DNA from 3 places in the Kribbella sp. NPDC050459 genome. Region 1 is predicted to be linked to each of the others. Evidence: riboswitches for the same ligand, from Rfam matches in the RefSeq annotation. Region 1 holds a riboswitch; each other region holds the start of a gene.

Region 1 (6,198 bases):
AGATGCAGCTCTTCGGGTGTATCGAACAAAACCTTCCCCGCCCGCTCGTGTCCACGGACCCACCGACGCGGACCCGCTGCACAGGGACCCCCCAGGTTCCTGCTCTGTCAAACGACAGCCCTTCGTACCCTCGTTCCGGCCCGAGGGTCAAGCTCTCGTCCGGTAGCCGGTGCCGTGCTCACGTAAACGTTTGACGCCTGTGCTGTCGGTGCCCGGCAGGTGCATGATGAGAGGTGGGGTGGGCCCGCGGGCCCCGGGGGTGATGTGTCGTGATCAGACTCGAACGACCTGCTGTGCCGGAGGTCCTCCGGAGCACGACCCGGTCTGTGGAACCGGTTCGAGGACGCCGTGGTCGCGGTCCGGGAGACGTTCACCGACGACGACGAGTACGTCGCGATGACGCACCAGGTGATCAAGGCCTACTTCGCACGACTGTTCGGGGGATGACATGACGACCTACGTACCCGCGCCGCCGCGGAGCTGCGACGTACTGATGAAAGGCGGCATCACCAGCGGGGTGATCTATCCGAGCGCGGTCTGCGAACTGGCCCGGCACTACAAGCTGGCGTCCGTCGGGGGATCGTCGGCGGGCGCCATCGCCGCGGCGGCCGCGGCGGCGGCAGAACTGGGCCGCGACGCCGACGGGTTCGGAAAGCTCGAACGACTGCCCGACGATCTGATGGCTCACCGCCCGGGAGGCGCCTCGTTGCTGTTCCGCCTGTTCCAGCCACAGCGCGGTACGGCGTCCTTGTACAAGGTCTTCACGGCCGGACTCGGCACCTCCGGCGTCGGCCGGGTGGCGCGCATCGTTCGCGCCGCGCTGTCCGCCTTCGCCCTGTGGGCGCTGGCCGGCGCTGTGCCCGGCGTCGTCTTGCTCGTCCTCGGGATCCTCGGTCAGGGCGTGGCGGCCTGGGCCGCGGTGATCGCCGGTGCGCTGCTAGCCGTCGTCGGTGTCGTCGTGGCCGTCACGGCCGGCGTGCTCCGGAGCCTCGCGAAGAACGTGCCGGACAACAACTTCGGGCTGTGCAACGGGATGGCGGGCAGGTCCGAGGGCGGCGCGGAGCCGCTGACCCGTTGGCTGCACGGCAAGTTGCAGGACTTCGCCGGCCGGGCCGGGGACGCGGATCCGATCACCTTCGGGCAGCTGACCGCGGCTGGTGTCGAGCTGCGGATGATGACCACCAACCTGACCCGGCACCAGCCGATGCGGATGCCCTGGCCGGAACGCGAGTACTTCTTCGACCCGGGCGAGTTCAAGGAGCTGTTCCCGGCCGAGGTCGTGGACTGGATGTGCGAGCACCCGCCGCCGTTGTCCCCGCAGCCGGCCAAGCAGTGGGCCGGCGAGTTGCGCCGGTTGCAGGCCGCACCGAAGCGGCCGTTCCCGCTCGCCGCGGATCTGCCGGTGATCGTCGCGACCCGGATGAGCCTCAGCTTCCCGTTCCTGATCTCGGCCGTGCCGCTGTACGCGATCGACTTCACGCACCCGGCGTACAGCAAGGTCAGTGCCGCGGTGTCGGACTGGCGGGACGCGAACCCGCAGGCCGGGCCGGAGCAGGCGCTGCCCGCCGTACCCGCGCCGGACTTCGAGGTCAACTGGTTCTCCGACGGCGGCATCGCAAGCAACCTGCCGGTGCACTTCTTCGACTCGCCGCTGCCGGGCCGGCCGACCTTTGCGGTCGACCTGGCACTGTTCCCGCCGGGCGTGCCGAAGGACCTGAAGGACCAGGCCGAGAACACGCGGCTGCCGGTCGTCAACCAGGGAGGGCTGGACCGGCGCTGGACCCGGTGGGACGGACGTGGGCTCGGCCTGGTCGCGCTGTTCGGCCGGTCGATCCTGGACACCGCGCGCGGTTGGGTGGACGAGGCGCAGCTGGTGATGCCCGGCTACCGCGACCGGATCGTCACGATCTACCACGATCACGACGAAGGCGGCCTGAACCTGACGATGAAGGACACGGTGGTGACCGACCTGGTCGAGCGTGGTGAGGCGGGCGCGAAGAAACTCGTCACCCGCTTCGTCCTCGGCAACGGCTGGGACAACCACCGCTGGATCAGGTTCCGCACGGCCACGGCCGGCCTCGAGACCTGGCTGGCCGGTTTCCGGCACGGGTACGACGAACCGTCGCCGGACGCCCTGCCGTACGCCGACCTCGCCGGCACACCCGGCACCGCCGTACTGCCGTCGTACTCGATCAACGGCACCCAGCGAAAGGCCGTGAACCTCCGAACCGACGCACTCCTGACTCTGGCCTCGAGCTGGCAGGACCCTCCCACCGACGCTTTCACCCACGGCTCGCCCAGCCCACAACCGTTCCTGCGCCTGGTGCCCGGCACCCTCTTCGACCGGAGCGGCTGAGGTCTACTTCTTCTTCAGGGCGCGGCGGGCGAGTTCTTCCTGGTCCAGGCGGGCGGCCTCGGCGGGTGTTGGCGCGCTGCCGCCGTACGCGGCGGGCAGCCACCAGGCACCGGGTGGCTGCTCCGGGTACGCGCGGATCGTCTCGTCGAGCATTCCGGCCATCGTGGAGCGCAGCTGGGCGGTCGCCTCGATCGGATCGTCGTCGCGGGTCACCGTGATCGGCGCGCCGATGCTGATCGAGATCGGCCGGTGCCGGCTGAAGTCCCGCGGGTGGTCCTTGGTGAACATCCGCTGCGTGCCCCACAGGATCATTGGCAGCACCGGTACGCCGGCCTCCGCGGCCATCCGGACCGTGCCGGACTTGAACTCCTTGAGCTCGAACGACCGGCTGATCGTCGCCTCCGGGAACACGCCGACCAGCTCACCGGCGTTCAGGTAGCGGATCGCCTGCTCGTACGACGCGGCGCCGGCCTCGCGGTCCACTGGGATGTGGTGCATGCCGCGCATCAGCGGGCCGGAGTACCGGTTGCGGAACAGCACCTCCTTGGCCATGAAGCGCACCAGCCGCCTGGCCGGCAGCGCGCCGTACCCGCCGAGGATGAAGTCGACGTAGCTGATGTGGTTCATCGCGATCAGGGCTCCGCCGGTGCGCGGGACGTGCTCGGTCCCGGTGCGGCGGATCTTGAGGTCCAGCACCGTGAACGCGGTCTTCGCGAAGGCGATGACAGGCGGATAGACGAGGTCGCGCATCCCTCGACGTTACATGGTTCGTCTAGGGTGTCCGTGACAACTCGATACCGCGGGAGCTCGCACCGTAGTGGGCTGAGAGGGCGGCTGGCTTGATTCGCCGGCGCCGCCGACCGCCGAACCTGTCCGGGTAATTCCGGCGTAGGGAGCAGCAGCATGGTGAATGTCAGCACGATCCGTCCGGCCGTCACCACGGGCCCGATCTCGGGCTCGGAGAAGATCTATCGCGGCGAGCTCGGGGTACCGGCGCGCCGCGTGCATCTGACCAATGGCGAGCACTTCGACCTCTACGACACGTCCGGTCCGTACACCGACGCTTCCGCCGGGATCGACGTCCAGGCCGGTCTGCCCGCGCTGCGGCGCGAGTGGATCGCCGGGCGGGAGCCGCGGACTCAGCTCGGGCACGCGCGGGCCGGTGTGATCACCGAGGAGATGAGGTACGTCGCACTGCGGGAGGGGCTCGATCCGGAGTTCGTCCGGGCCGAGGTGGCGCGCGGGCGGGCGGTGATCCCGGCGAACCGGCGGCACCCGGAGAGCGAGCCGATGATCATCGGGAAGAAGTTCCTGGTGAAGGTGAACGCGAACATCGGCAACTCCGCCGTGAGCAGTTCGATCGAGGAAGAGGTCGAGAAGCTGGTCTGGGCGACCCGGTGGGGCGCCGACACGGTGATGGACCTGTCGACCGGCAAGAACATCCACGAGACGCGGGAGTGGATCCTGCGGAACTCGCCCGTCCCGATCGGCACGGTGCCGCTGTACCAGGCGCTGGACAAGGTCAAGGGCGATCCGGCCGCGCTGTCGTGGGAGGTGTACCGCGACACGGTGATCGAGCAGTGCGAGCAGGGTGTGGACTACATGACCGTGCATGCCGGCGTCCTGCTGCGGTACGTCCCGCTGACCGCGCGGCGGATCACCGGGATCGTGTCGCGCGGCGGGTCGATCATGGCCGCGTGGTGCCTGGCCCACCACCAGGAGTCCTTCCTGTACACGCATTTCGAGGAGCTCTGCGAGATCCTCCGCGAGTACGACGTGACGTTCTCGCTCGGCGACGGGTTGCGGCCGGGATCGATCGCGGACGCCAACGACGAGGCGCAGTTCGCGGAGCTCCGCACGCTGGGCGAGCTGACGAAGGTCGCCTGGGAGCACGACGTCCAGGTGATGATCGAGGGCCCGGGGCATGTCCCGATGCACAAGATCGCCGAGAACGTCCGGCTCGAGGAGGAGCTGTGCGGGGAGGCCCCGTTCTACACTCTGGGGCCGCTGGCAACGGATGTGGCGCCGGCGTACGACCACATCACGTCGGCGATCGGCGCGGCGCAGATCGGCTGGCTGGGGACGGCGATGCTCTGCTATGTCACGCCCAAGGAGCACCTGGGACTGCCGGATCGCGACGACGTCAAGACCGGCGTGATCACGTACAAGATCGCCGCCCACGCGGCCGACCTGGCCAAGGGGCATCCCGGCGCGCAGGCCTGGGACGACACGTTGTCCAAGGCAAGGTTCGAGTTCCGCTGGGAGGACCAGTTCAACCTCTCGCTGGATCCGGACACGGCCCGGTCGTTCCATGACGAGACGTTGCCGGCCGAGCCCGCGAAGACCGCGCACTTCTGCTCGATGTGCGGGCCGAAGTTCTGCTCGATGCGGATCACCGCCGACATCCGCGCGTACGCCGAGGAACGCGGCCTGACGTCGGCCGAGGCGATCGAGGCCGGCTTCGCGGAGATGTCCGAGACCTTCAAGTCCGCCGACCAGAAGCTCTACCTGCCGATCACGGACTGAGTCGGTGCGCCGTCCGGCCCGGCGTGCGCCGCACTCCGGGCCGGATACGGTGAGTGACGGGCTGAAGCGATTCAGGTTTTGCCCTTCACTCTACGTGAATAAGACTGTAGCCTTAACCCGTTCGGAAGGAGGTGCAGGGTGATGGTCTTCGTTCTCACGGTAGATCAGCGCGGCAGCCGAAGCACGAGCGATCTCGTACCCGAGCTACTGAACTCCCTGAACCGCCGGCCGCGGCGGACCGGACTGCTGCGCAAGTTCGAGCGGACCGCCGGCGACGAGGTGCAGGGCGTGCTGTCCGAGGCCCGCGCGACCATCGACGTGATCGTCGACCTGCTCCGGGCGGACAGTTGGTACGTCGGACTCGGCATCGGCGGGGTCACCGAGCCGTTGCCGCGCAGCACCCGCGCCGGCAGCGGCGAGGCGTACGTGTTCGCGCGCGAGGCGGTGACGCGGGCGAAGTCCAGTCCGCACCACGTGAACGTGGTCGGTGCGGACCCGCGCATGGCCGAGCATGTGGAGACAGTGCTGTGGTTGATGGCGTCCGTCCTGCGGCGCCGGAGCGACCGCGGCTGGGCGGTGGCGGACCTGTTGGGCGAGGGACTGACGAGGCGGGAGATCGGCGTGAAACTCGGAATCAGCCAGTCGGCGGTGACCCAACGCGCCCAGGCTGCGGGATTCGCCGAGGAACAGCGCGGCCGGGTGCTGGCCGCGGACCTGCTGGCCGGCGGGGTCGCTGCGTGACGGCTCTGGTCCTGTCGTTGACCGCTGCCGCACTGGTGCTCGCCGTCCTGGCATGGGTCCCCAAGTCCGGTTCCACTCTCGAGATCGCCCTCAGCGCAGTCATGCTGGCCTGTCTGGTCGCTGTCGGCGTACTGCTGCTCGCCGGTGACGGTGTGGCCGGCTGGGCCGAGCGTTGGTGGAACGTGCTGCTCCTACTGGCCGGAGCGCTGGCAGTGACAGGTGGTGGGCCGCTGACGACCTCTGTCATGGCGCTGGCCGACCGAGGCAACACCCGCGCCCAGTCGACGCAGAAAGCCGGTGAGGTACTGCGGGGCGGCGCGTTGATCGGTGCACTCGAGCGAACGGCCATCTACGCGGCGCTGGTGTCCGGCTGGCCGGAAGGCATCGCCATCGTGCTGGCGATCAAGGGACTAGCCAGGTACCCGGAGCTGCGCAGCCCGGATCAGCCCGCGTCCGTGACCCCGCAAGCCGTCGCCGAGCGGTTCATCATCGGCACGTTCTCCAGCGTCCTGTGGGCAGTGACGTGTGCAGGTCTGCTGCGGTCACACTGACGTCTTGATCACGTAGGTGTTGAT
Region 2 (6,198 bases), on a different contig from region 1:
GGATCACGAACGCGTCCGCGGCCGGCGGCTACAAGGTGCTGGTCGCCGAGACCGCCGAGAACCCGGACGCCGAGGCGGCGATCGCGATCGAGGCCCGGCGGCGCTGCGACGCGCTCATCATGGTCTCGCCGCGGATGGACGAGGACCAGTTGCTCGAGCTGCTGCCGCAGGTGCAGCCGGTGATCCTGGTCAACCGCGAGGGCCCGGCGGAGGTGTCGTCGGTGGTGGTCGACTACGGCCGCGCCGTCCGGATCGTCGTCGATCACCTGGTCGGCCTCGGGCACCGGCGGCTGGCGTTCCTGTCCGGCCCGGCCGCGAGCGCGTCCAACAGGTTGCGGTTGCGCGCGCTCGACGTCGCCGAGCGGGAGATCCCCGGTCTGGAGCTGGTCCGGCTCGAGTGCGGCTGGTCGATCGAGGACGGGTACGCCGCGGTGGAGCGGGTGCTCGAGTCGCGCGCCACCGCGGTGGTCGCGTTCAACGATCTCGTCGCGTTCGGGCTGCTGGCGCGGCTCAACGAGGTCGGCGTCGCCGTACCCGTAGACCTGTCTGTGACCGGCATGGACGACATCGGGCTGGCGCGCTTCGCGGTACCGTCGCTGACGACCGTCCGGGTGCCGCAGAAGGACCTCGGCGACCTCGCGTGGCAGCGGCTGCACGCGGCGATCGCGGGGCCTTCCGGTGCGGTCGACGGCGTACCGGAGCTGCGCTTGGCGGTGCGGGCCAGCACGGGGCCGGTGCCGCAGGAGTCGCAGCCTGACGGGGACGACGCGGCCGATCGGATCACGTGGCAGCAGCAGGGTGACATCTTCGCGCTCGGGAGTTCGGCGGGGCTGCTCGCGCGGTACGAGTTCGGGCGCCGGATGCCGCAGGTGCACGCGCCACGGCCGTACCTGCATCCGGTCCGGACGCTCGGCGGGCATCCGCTGACCGAGGTCAACCCGGTGGACCACCGGCACCACTACGGACTTTCGCTGTCGGTCGCCCAGGTCAACGGCACGTCGCACTGGGGCGGACGGACCTACGTCCGCGGCCAAGGCCCGACCCTCCTCACGAACCACGGTCAGCAACGCAGCCGCGGCGTGACCGTCGACGATCGCGAGCTGGTCGACGACATCACCTGGTACGACGAGCAGGGGCGGCCGCAACTGGTCGAACGCCGGCGTCTCACCGGGGCTCTCGCCTTCGGCGGCTGGCGCCTCGACTGGCACAGCGTGCTGACCGCGCGCTACGGCTCGATCCGCATCGACAGCCCGGCGACGTGTGGACGCGAGGGCGCCGGGTACGGCGGGATCTTCTGGCGCCTGCCCTCCGCCCCGACGACCGTCCTGAGCGCGGACGGCGACGGGCTCGAGGCTGCGTTCGGTTCCGTCGGCCGGTGGCTCGCGTTCGTCCAGGGCGATGTCAGCTTGTTGCTGGTGCAGCCGGATCAGGTGTGGCCGTGGTTCCTGCGATCCCGTGAGTACGTCGGGGCGTGCCCGGCGCTCGCGTGGGAGCAGCCGTTGACGCTGCAGCCCAACCAGGAGCTGACGCTGTCGCTGACCGCGCTCCTGCTGGATCGGGCCGTCGACGCTGCGGAGGCTAGAACGTTGGCAGACCAGTTGTAGGCGACGACGCCAGCGCCGACTGCCAGCGCTTCGGCACGCGGCCGGCCAGCCGCGCGTTCCGGCCCGCGGAGACGGCGTCGCGCATCGCGGCGGCCATCAGGGCGGGCTTCTCCGCGCGGGTCACCGGGGTCGCGAGCATCACCGCGTCACAGCCGAGCTCCATCGCCAGCGCGGCGTCACTCGCCGTACCGATGCCGGCGTCGACGATCACCGGGACGTTCGCCGCCTCGGCGATCAGCGCGATGTTGTGCGGGTTGCGGATACCCAGCGCCGAACCGATGGGTGCGGCCAACGGCATCACGGCCGCGCACCCCGCCTGCTCGAGGCGGCGGGCGAGGATCGGGTCGTCGTTGGTGTACGGCAGCACGGTGAAACCGTCGGCCACCAAGGCGTCCACGGCGTCGAGCAACTCCACCGGATCGGGCAGCAGCAGGTGGTCGTCGGCGACGACCTCGACCTTGATCAGGTCGGTCTCCAGCGCCTCCCGGGCCAGCTTCGCGGTCAGCACGGCCTCGGCCGCGGTGTGACAGCCGGCCGTGTTCGGAAGGACATCGATGCCGTGCTTCTTCAGCACGTCGAGCACCGAACCCTCGTGACCGGTGCCGAGGCGGCGCATCGCGACCGTCGTAAGTTGGGTGCCGGAGGCAATCAATGCCTCCTCCATGACCTCGAGGTTGGCCGAGCCGCCGGTCCCCATGATCAGCCGGGACGTGTACGTGCGGCCGCCGAGCTCCAGTGGGTCGTCCATGTCAGCCTCCCTGCGTCGCGCTGACGATCTCGACCCGGTCGCCGGGCTCGAGCGTGGTCCGGGCCCACTCGGCCTTGGTCAGCACGTTCTGGTTCACCGCGACCGCGATCCCCGTCGTGCGATCGGAGTACTCCGCGATCAACTCGGCGACAGACCGGCCGGCCGGCCCGTCGACCGCCGTACCGTTCACCCAGACGGATTCCACAGCTTCCTCCCTACGCCGGAATTACCCGATTCAGGTTCAGCGGTCGGTGACGGCTCAGTCACCCTCTCAGCCCACTCCCTGCGAGCTCCCGCGGACGGTTCGACTATAGCTGACGGGTCAGTCGACGGTGGCGCCGGTGAGCAGGGCGGCGAGCTCGGTCGGACGGTACAGAACCTGTTTGCCGGTGCGTTCCGGCTCGACGAGACCGGTCCGGCGAAGGAGCTGAAGATGCTGGCTCACGGCGGACGGGGTCACCTTCAGCTCGCCGGCCAGGTCGGTCGTCGTCCGGGGATGGGTGAGGAGCTCGAGGATGTGCGCCCGCGGCGTACCGATCAACTGGGCGAGGTCGTGCCGCGACGGCGGCTCGACGACGGACCACAGATTTGCCTGACCGCGTGGCGGGTAGCCGAGCAGCGGTTCGGCGCCGGGATCGAACGGGATGACCGCGTGCGGGCCGAACAGCGTTGGCTGCAGTACGAGCCCGCGGCCGGCGACGTCTTCCGTACGGCTCTGCTCGGCGACACGGTCCACCTTGAGCAGCCCATCGGCGTACGTGATGGCTGGGCCCAGTCCGTTGAGCATCGCGCCGGTGCCTTGCTGCGTGAGGACGTGGCCGCGGTAGCTGATGTCGGCGGACAGCAGCGTGCGCATGCGGCTCCAGTACGGCGCCATGACGGCGTCCCAGTACTGCCGCAGCGCCTCGACGACCTTGCCGACGGTGCATTCCGCGGGCAGCTCGCCGTTCACCGCGATCATCTGCCGGTCGAACGTCGCCTGGTCGACGTCAGCGATCAGGCTCAGCTCGTCGTCGAGTTGCGTGAGGGGCGAGGACGGGCGCGGGGTCAGGAAGTCCGGGCTGCCCATGGTGTCGTTGACGAGCCACCGCAGTACGTCCCAGTCGAGCTCCGCGACGTACGGCTGCACCGCCCGGACCCACGCCAGCTGCAGCGGGAAGCGGCCGGGATCCCGGAGTGCGCGCAACGACAGCACCGTCTCCGCGACCGGCGAAACCGCGAACCGGACGTCCGCCAGGTCCTGCGACGTCAGCTGATAGGTGAGCACCCCGATCCCTTCGTCGATGTAGGCAGATCCTAAATCGACAGACTGTCGGAGGCGCGTGGGATGGTCGAACGCATGGGATTTCGCACAATGGACGACGAGGAGATGGCCGAGTTCCTGGCCCAGCCGCTGGTGGCCGTGCTCGCGATCGACGACCCCGGCTGGTCGCCGCATGTGACACCGGTGTGGTTCTTGTTCGGCTCCGACCGGTTTCAGGTGATGACGCCGCGCAAGTCGAAGAAGACCCGTCTGCACCGGACCGGCACAGGTGAGCTGTCGCTGTCGGTCCAGACGGTCGAGGGCGCCACGGCGAAGTATGTGAACATGCAGGGCGTGGCCCGGCTGCTGCCCCTGGACGCGGACGTGCTGCATGCCGCGGTGGAGAAGTACCTGCCGGAGGAGGCGCGCGCCGCGTACATCGCCGATCCGCCCGAGGACGCGATGTTCGACATCACCCCGCGGCGCATCACCACGGGCGTCATCGGCTGACAGTCCGCCACGCTGTCTCGTCGTACCGGGTATGACTGACTATGTGCTCGACGCGGACCGGACCCGGATCGGCTTCGTGGCCGCGCATCGCGTGGGCGGGAAGGTGCACGGCCACTTCGCGACGTTCGAGGGCGCCGTGAAGGTGGAGGCGGTGGATCCGTCCGCGTCGTCCGGCTGGCTGACCGTCCAGATGGCGAGCGTCGACACCGGCAACCGCCGCCGCGACGACCAGTTGCGTCAGGACTTCTTCGGCGCGCCGGCGTACCCGGCAATGACGTTTGTCGCCACCGCCATCACGCCGAGCGCGCCGGGTCGCTTCGAGGTCACCGGCGACCTGACGATCCGCGGGACCACGTCGCCGCTCACCGTGCCACTCGAGGTGACCGACACCGGCGACGAGCTCCACTTCACGGCGTCCCGCACCATCAACCGGCACACCTGGAACGCCAACTGGAACTCGTTCACGACCGCCCTGATCCGCCCCGACGTCGTACTGGACCTCGACGTCACCGCGCGCCGCGCCTGATGGGCTACTCGCAGGCGATCCCGTCGTGGTCGGCGTCAAGACGGTAGATGTCGGACCCGAGGACCTCAACCGGGCCGGCGACATACTCCGGCCCGTTGCCGGTACCGCCCGAACAGTCCACGTCACTGGCGATCGGGACACAGCCGCTGTAGTTCGGGTCGCACTCGCCGGCTTGTTGGGACTCCACCTTCGTCCCCACAGCCGTCACCTGCGACCGCGGCTCCTTCGCCACCTCCTGCCGCACCAACGTCTTTGCCGTCTGCACGCCGTTCACATACGTCACCCGATAAACCAGCCGCCGCGTCCCGTTCACCCCCGCCGTACGAACCGCCGTCTCACCCTTCGCCAACGACCCGTCCGTCACCGTCTTCTTCTTGAACGGAATCACCCGCATCTCCACAACTTCCTTGGTCGTGACCACCGGCCGAGCCGTCACCGTCAACGAAGGCAGCCCAGCCGTCCCGTACGGCGGCAACGTGGGCAGAGGCGAAGTCGCACGCATCGGCGACGCACTGCCCTGCAGAACCCGCACCGGCTCACCACCCGCCTCTGCCCCACACCCACCAACAACCAGCACAAGGACAACCGCCCCCAACACAGCACGCACAGCATTCCCCCAACTCACCGTCGGTCCCCCCGCGGCGAATTCCGATCTATACCACCGTGCCTGACGCCCCCACATCCCCCCACCCCCACCAAGCATTCCCCCACCAAACCTGACACACTGTTCCCCACACCACCTGAGGGCCTCTAGCTCAACTGGCAGAGCAGCGGACTTTTAATCCGCGGGTTGTGGGTTCGAGTCCCACGGGGCCTACAAGTCTCCGCAGGTCAGGCGCACATCGGCGCCTCGGCCCGGAAAGTCGAGTCTGCGCAAACTCTGCCAATACTCAGAGTGGCCGATGCGTGCCCGTCTGAGAGGCGGCGGCGGCTCCGCGCAGCCAGTTGGTGGCGCGTTGCTGAGCGACGTATCGCATCCTGTCGCACTGGTCTCGTTTCGCCCGATCTCCGGCTCGCCCAGCCGTTGAGCCGCCACGTGCAGTTGGACTGTGGAGGGCCGAGATGAGCAGACCGCACCTTCCGATCGGAACGTGGGGCAACGTCCGATCCCGCGCTGAGAGGAAGGACACCGAGGGCAAGGTGGTCTCCTGGCGCGCGTCCGCGTACTTCCGTGACCACGACGGACGTACCCGCGAGGTCACCGCATCCGCCAAGACCAAGGGTGCAGCCGAGCACCGCCTCCTCACGAAGCTGCGCGACCGGGCAAAGCTCACGCAGTACGGCGAGCTGAGCCCGACGGACAAGATCAACGACCTCATCGACCTCTGGATCGAGAAGTTAGAAGAACGCATCGAAGACGGCCGGAGATCACCGACGACGCTGACGACGTACCGCACAGCCATCAAGAACTACGTACGCCCTGCCCTCGGTGAACTCCTGATCGGCGAGGCAACCACACCACGCATCGACAGAATCATCGGAACCATCAAGCGCAACGCTGGCCGGTCCACCGCGAAGACCTGCCGCGCGGTCATCTCCGGCATCATGCAACTCGCCGTCCGGTACG
Region 3 (6,198 bases), on a different contig from region 1:
CTCGACACCGGCGGTGAGGTGTCCTGCCGCGTCGAGGACCGGGTGGTGCTCAACGCCAAGCGGTGGATCTACGCGATCCCGGCGTACAACGGCAACGTCGAGATGTACCGCAGCTACCTGGTCAACCACGAGGTCGGTCACGCGCTCGGCCACGGGCACTCCACCTGCACCACCCCGAAGACCCCCGCGCCGGTGATGATGCAGCAGACCAAGGGTCTGGCCGGCTGCCTACCGAACGCCTGGCCGACCATCAAGGCCACCTGAGAGACTGGGCGCGACGGAGGGAGCACCGATGTCGTCACAGGACTTCCCGACGTACGGCCGGGGCGATGAGCCCGAGAAGCAGCAGGCAGCTGGTGAGGAGCATCACTACGCTCCGCCCGCGCCGTACGGCGGCGGCACGTACGCCGGGCCGCCTGCCCCGCCGGAGCAGTTCCAGTACGCGCAGCCGCAGCCGTACGGGACCCAGCCGCAACCGCAGGGCAACCCGGCGTACCACCAGCCTCCGGCCTACCGCCCCGGCGCACCCTACGGCGCCGAAGCGAGCCCGCAGCCGCATGAGCTCCCGACGTACGGCCGGGACGAGCCGTCGCGGGATCCGCGCGCCGCTCGGGTCGTCGGCCTGGCGACGTTCATCGCCGCGATCTACGGTCTGCTCGTCGTGTCCGTCCAGCGGGTCGCGCTGCGGGAGATCTCCCAGGCGCCCGGCTCACCGCTCAACCACCCGTTGCGGACCGACGTGCTCGACGCGATCGGCCAGCTGCTGCTTCTCGTCGTCGGCACCGGCGCGCTGGTGATGTGGATCCGGGACGTGCTGGCCCGCCGCAAGGCCGATCGTCGGCCCGAGCCGGCCGAGCTCGCGGGGCTGCTGCTGGTCGCGGTGTCGGTGGTGCTGATCCTGGTCTGGCTGCTCATGGTGCTCTCCACCGGGCTGGGTAGCAGCAACGACGCGCTGCACCGGCTGCCCACGGCGTACGGCTGGGGTGGGGTCGGCCTGCTGCTTCTCGCCCTCGGCCTGTTCCTCGGGTACCGCGAGCTGAAGCCCGACGTAGCGAACCCCGTCGTCAAAGGCGCTCCGGCCAAGGCGCCCTGGGAGTGAGCGCACCGATCGTCCTCGTGCCCGGCCTGGGCCTCGGCCCGGAGTCGTACGCGCGGACCGCCGAGCATCTCGTCACGCCGTACCACGTGGTGACGCTGCCCGGGTACGGCGAACCGGCAGGCGCTCGGGAGGACCTGCATCCGCGGGCGCTCGCGGTGGCGCTGGCCGAGAAGATCCGCGAGCGGTCGGTGCTGGTCGGCCACTCGGCGAGCTGTCAGGTCGTCGTCGAGACGGCGGTGCGCTACCCCGAGCTGGTGCACGCCCTCGTGCTCGTGGCCCCGACGGGTGATGCCCGGATGTCGAGCTGGGTCGACCGCGCCGTCCGGCTCGTCGGGTCCGCCATCCCGGATGTGCCGAAGCTGGTCCGGATCAGCCCGCAGTACGCGCGCACGACGCTGCCGTCGATCGCCCGCGCCGGGGAGGCGTCGCGGATCCACGACCTGGCCGCGGTGATGCCGCACGTCCGGGCGCCGGTGGTCCTGGTCCGCGGCAAGCACGACCTGATGTGTACGAAGGAGTGGCTAGAGCAGCTCGCCGAGCTCAGTCACGGTGAGGCACGCACGCTGGAGACGGGTGCCCACATGCCGGTCGTCACGAACGGCCCCGAGGTGGCGGCGCTCATAGAACGAGCGGCCGCTCTGCCGGAAAGTAGCTGACGCGTTAAACTCACAGCACCAACCTATGCGGGAGCTCGCACCGAGGATGCGCGGGCTGAGAGGGCGACAGCTGGGTCGCCGACCGCCTGAACCTGACCGGGTAATGCCGGCGTAGGGAGTGGGGTCACTCATGACCGATACAGCTGTTCGTCCGTCGAGCTCCACCGAGGCTCCGCTCGTTCTCACCACCGATGCGCCGCGCACGCTCGGCTTCTTCGACCAGTTCACGCTCTGGGGCAACTTCGGCATCTCGCTGTTCGGCCCGGTGACCGGTGCGCTGGTCGCGGCGTACACCGGCTCGCTGTGGCAGGGCCTGCTCGCGGTCGTCGTCGGCTGTGGCATCGGTGCGCTGGTGCTCGGCGGTGCGGCCGTGTTCGGGTCGCAGACCGGTGCGCCGGCGATGGCGTGCCTGCGTGGTCTGTTCGGCCGCCGCGGCTCGATGGCGCCGACCGTGCTGAACATCGCGCAGAACGTCGGCTGGGCGACGATGGAGATCATCGTGATCTCGCAGGCCGCGGTCGCGGTGACGAGTGAGCGCTGGCGCTGGCTGTTCGTCGTCCTCGCCGGGGTGATCGCGACCGCGATGGCGGTGCGTCCGCTGGGCAGCGTGAAGATCCTGCGCAAGTTCATGGTCTGGCTGGTGCTGATCGCGTCGGTGTACCTGTTCGTGCAGGTGCTGAGCAAGCCGACGCACGCCCTGCCGCAGGACAGCGTGTTCGGCTTCTGGCCGGCGGTCGACCTCGCCGCGGCCGGTGTCGTGTCGTTCGCCCCGCTGGCCGCGGACTACACGCGGCACTCGCGGACCAACAAGGCGGCGTTCGCCGGTTCCTCGCTCGGCTACGGCCTGGCCGCCATCGCGTACTACGCGCTCGGCGTGGTCGCCGTTGCGACGCTGGGGACGAACAGCGACGACGTCATCACCGCACTGGTCACGCTGCCGGCCGGCGCGATCGCCCTGCTCGTGCTGCTGGTGGACGAGGTCGACGAGGCGTACGCGAACGTCTACTCGACCACGATGGCCGCGCACAACCTGATCGGCCACATCGACCGGCGGTGGATCTCGGTCGCGATCGGCGTCATCGCCACCGGGATCGCGCTGTTCATCGACCTCGGCAACTACACGCAGTTCCTGTACCTGATCGGCTCGGTCTTCGTTCCGCTGTTCGCGGTCGCGATCGCCGACTTCTTCGTGGTCAGCAAGATGAAGTGGGACGTGTCCGGTACGGCGAAGTTCCGCTGGCAGCCGACCGTCGCGTGGCTGATCGGCTTCGTCGCGTACCAGCTGGTGAACCCCGGCACCGTCACGGGCTGGTCGCCGTTCTGGACCAAGATCCAGCAGGCCCTGTTCAACGACCAGCCCGTGCCCAGCTGGCTCGGTGCGACGTACACGTCGATCATCGTCTCGATGGTGGCTGCGGTACTGCTCGGCCGGATCGGTCGGCGGCAGGCTGCCTGAGCAGCACCAGCGCGACCGCCGGGAACACCAGCACGGACAGCAGCCCGGCGCAGACCAGAGCGGCGGCGGTGACCGGGCTCATCAGCCCGGTCGCCACGCCGATCTGCGTCGCCGTCACGATGAACGGCAGCGACGTCGCCTGCAGCAGCGCCGCCGCAGCCGTCGCCCGGGGGCCGAGTGTCCGCACTGCGAGGTACGCCGGTGCGCCGCGGACGACGAGCAACGCGAGCAGGAACAACGGCACCCGGACGAGCGCGGCCGGGTCCTCGAGCAGGCCGCGCAGATCGAGCCGGAGTCCACTCGTCACGAAGAACACCGGGATCAGGAACCCGTAGCCCAACGCCTCCAGCTTGATCCGGAAGCGTGGATGCGAGGCGGCGTCCCGGTCGACCAGTCCGACTACCGCTCCGGCCAGGAACGCCCCGAGGATCGTCTCCAGCCCGAACTGCTCCGCCAAGGCGACGAAGGTGACCAGCAGCACCACAGCAGCCCGGACCCTGATCTCCGCTGTGGTGTCCTGCAGCCGCAGCAGGACCCCGCCGAGTCGCTGCGACCGTCCGGCGGTGGCGACCACGAGACCCGTGACGACCACGAGCAGAGCGAAGAGCGCGACCATGACGAGCCGTTCGCCCGCACTGCCTCCTTCGGTCGAGAAGACGAGTGACAGCACCAGTACGGCGGCGAAGTCGGCGACGGATGCGGCCGCGATGGTGAACTGCCCGACGCTGCCCTCGGCCTTGCCCGCGTCCTTGAGGACCGGCACGACCAGGCCCAAGGACGTCGCTGACAACGTGACAGCGAGCAGGAGCGCGCTGTTCACCCAGCCGACCGCAGAGAACCCGAAGCCGGCCAGCCCGCCCAGCAGCAACGTCACCAGATAGCCCAGGACCGCCAGCCGCAGCACCTGTCCGCGCAGCCGGTGTACGTCGATCTCGAGGCCGGCCAGGAACAACAGGAAGCCCAGCCCGAGCAGCGAGACGATCTGCAGCGGCAGGTCGACGTCGATCAGGCCGAGCCCGTGCGGACCGAGCACGATCCCGGCGACGATCTCGAGGACGACCGCCGGGACCCGGAGTCGCGGTGCGAGGCCGAGCAGCAGCGGTGCGAGCAGCGCGATCAGGACGACCGCGAACAGGTTGGTGAACTCCACGTCCGGCATACCGCTTCAGTGCCGTCGACGCGGCCGGACGTTACGCGGTCAACCGCGCGGGAAGGAACGGAAGGCGTCGAGCAGCCGGTCGCGGGTCTCCTCGGGCAGGTTCTCGGGCTCGACCCGCCCGACCTCGGTCGCCGTGCGCCGGATCTGCTCGACGTAGCTCTCGCAACCGTCGCAGAGCGCCAGATGCTCGACGAACCGCTGCTCGGTCTCCGTGGCCAACGCACCGTCGAGATAGGCGGTGACAAGCTCGACCAGCTCGGCGCACGTCATGCGTCAGCTCCCGTGAAGTAGTGGTCCAGCCGGCCGCGAACGGCTGCCCTGGCGCGGTGCAGCAGGACCCGTTGGTTGGCCATGGAGATCTCCAGCAACGCACACACGTCCTCGGCGTCGTGTCCGTCGATGTCCCGTAACGTCAGCACCACCTGCTGTCGGATCGGCAGGCCCTCGATCGCCGCGGCCACGGTGGACCGGACCTCGTGGGCCAAGACCTCGCTCTCGGTGGTCGGCCAGCGGTCCGGGAACGTGCGCCAGCCGCCCGGGTACTGGTCGTCGGCGCCCCGGAAACGCTGCGGGTCGACCGTCGGCTCGCTGTCCGGCACAAGGCTCGTCCAGGGGACGGTCCGCTGCTCGCGAGTGGCCCGCTTGCGGGCGATGTTCACCAGGATCCGGTACACCCACGTCCGCAGTGACGACCGGCTCTCGAAGCGGTCGATCCCCTCGAACACCGCCAGCCAGGTGTCCTGCACGACCTCCTCGGCACTGGCCGACGTGGACACGAACGACCGGGCCAGTCGCAACATCGAGCCGGACCAGCCGTTCAGCAGGCACGCGAACGTCTCCTCGTCCCCGGTCCGCAGCCCGGCGACGAGGACGTCGTCCGTCGGCAGCACCACCCCCACAAGCCGACGGTACAGCAGCACCCCGGACGTCAGCGGTACTCCGGGTTCTCGAAGTCGAAGCGGCAGCCGGCGTCCCACTCGGAGCGCTGGTTGCCGTGCGCCGGTACGCCGCCGGCGTCGTTCAGCATCCGCGCGAGGTGCAGCAGGTTCCAGGTCATGAAGGTCGTGTTCCGGTTGGTGAAGTCGTTGTCGGGCCCACCCGAACCCTCGTCCAGGTACGACGGTCCCGGGCCGGCCTCGCCGATCCACCCGGCGTCGGCCTGCGGCGGGATCGTGTACCCGAGGTGCTGCAGCGAATACAGGACGTTCATCGCGCAGTGCTTCACGCCGTCCTCGTTGCCGGTGATCAGGCAGCCGCCGACGCGGCCGTAGTACGCGTACTGCCCGTGCTCGTTCAGGATCGACGAGTTGCCGTACAGGCGTTCGATCACCTGTTTGGTGACCGAGCTGTTGTCGCCGAGCCAGATCGGTCCGGCGATCACCAGGATGTCGGCGGCCATCACCTGCTCCTGGATCGCCGGCCAGCCGTCGGTCGCCCAGCCGTGCTCGGTCATGTCCGGCCAGACCCCGGTGGCGATGTCGTGGTCGATCGCGCGGATCACGTCCACCTGGACGCCCTGCTTCTCCAGGATCTTCCGGCTGACGTCGATGAGTCCCTCGGTGTGGCTGCCGGCCGGCGACCGCTTCAGCGTGCAGTTGAGGAACAGGGCGCGGAGGTCGTCGTACTCGGTCATCGGTGTCTCCTCAGAGAAGTTCCGCGTCCTGCTCGACACAGAGCAGGACCGGGCCGGTGGCGGTGAACAGTTCGGTCATCGCGTCGTCCAGGTCCTGACGACGGGTGACCCGCAGGCCGGTCGCGCCGCACAGTTCGGCGTAGGCGGCCCAGTCGGGGTTGTGCAGCGAGGTGTGCCAGACCGGGTAGTCGGCGG

What was found. Region 1 has a riboswitch for thiamine pyrophosphate ahead of thiC (phosphomethylpyrimidine synthase ThiC). Riboswitches for the same ligand answer to the same signal wherever they lie in the genome.
Region 2: another riboswitch for thiamine pyrophosphate. It lies ahead of thiS (sulfur carrier protein ThiS); the one in region 1 lies ahead of thiC (phosphomethylpyrimidine synthase ThiC).
Region 3: another riboswitch for thiamine pyrophosphate. It lies ahead of AB0I12_RS26885 (cytosine permease); the one in region 1 lies ahead of thiC (phosphomethylpyrimidine synthase ThiC).

Annotation. Positions count from the first base shown of each region.
Region 1 is NZ_JBFAJQ010000008.1:325,521-331,718, reverse strand. Features, by position in the region: gene AB0I12_RS26225 (hypothetical protein) at 1-29, opposite strand, end outside; gene AB0I12_RS26220 (hypothetical protein) at 449-2,356, shown strand; gene AB0I12_RS26215 (lysophospholipid acyltransferase family protein) at 2,360-3,106, opposite strand; TPP riboswitch at 3,146-3,268, shown strand; gene thiC (phosphomethylpyrimidine synthase ThiC) at 3,260-4,882, shown strand; gene AB0I12_RS26205 (transposase) at 5,024-5,623, shown strand; gene AB0I12_RS26200 (hypothetical protein) at 5,620-6,174, shown strand; gene AB0I12_RS26195 (RDD family protein) at 6,166-6,198, opposite strand, start outside.
Region 2 is NZ_JBFAJQ010000013.1:222,526-228,723, forward strand. Features, by position in the region: gene AB0I12_RS33560 (DUF6807 family protein) at 1-1,604, shown strand, start outside; gene AB0I12_RS33565 (thiazole synthase) at 1,579-2,352, opposite strand; gene thiS (sulfur carrier protein ThiS) at 2,354-2,557, opposite strand; TPP riboswitch at 2,548-2,659, opposite strand; gene AB0I12_RS33575 (DUF5937 family protein) at 2,675-3,619, opposite strand; gene AB0I12_RS33580 (pyridoxamine 5'-phosphate oxidase family protein) at 3,692-4,105, shown strand; gene AB0I12_RS33585 (YceI family protein) at 4,137-4,631, shown strand; gene AB0I12_RS33590 (G5 domain-containing protein) at 4,636-5,163, opposite strand; tRNA gene AB0I12_RS33595 (tRNA-Lys) at 5,376-5,448, shown strand; gene AB0I12_RS33600 (helix-turn-helix domain-containing protein) at 5,694-6,198, shown strand, end outside.
Region 3 is NZ_JBFAJQ010000009.1:95,278-101,475, reverse strand. Features, by position in the region: gene AB0I12_RS26900 (DUF3152 domain-containing protein) at 1-264, shown strand, start outside; gene AB0I12_RS26895 (hypothetical protein) at 293-1,099, shown strand; gene AB0I12_RS26890 (alpha/beta hydrolase) at 1,096-1,755, shown strand; TPP riboswitch at 1,773-1,890, shown strand; gene AB0I12_RS26885 (cytosine permease) at 1,886-3,211, shown strand; gene AB0I12_RS26880 (cation:proton antiporter) at 3,150-4,370, opposite strand; gene AB0I12_RS26875 (anti-sigma factor) at 4,410-4,640, opposite strand; gene AB0I12_RS26870 (sigma-70 family RNA polymerase sigma factor) at 4,637-5,269, opposite strand; gene AB0I12_RS26865 (flavodoxin family protein) at 5,299-6,003, opposite strand; gene AB0I12_RS26860 (thiamine pyrophosphate-binding protein) at 6,014-6,198, opposite strand, start outside.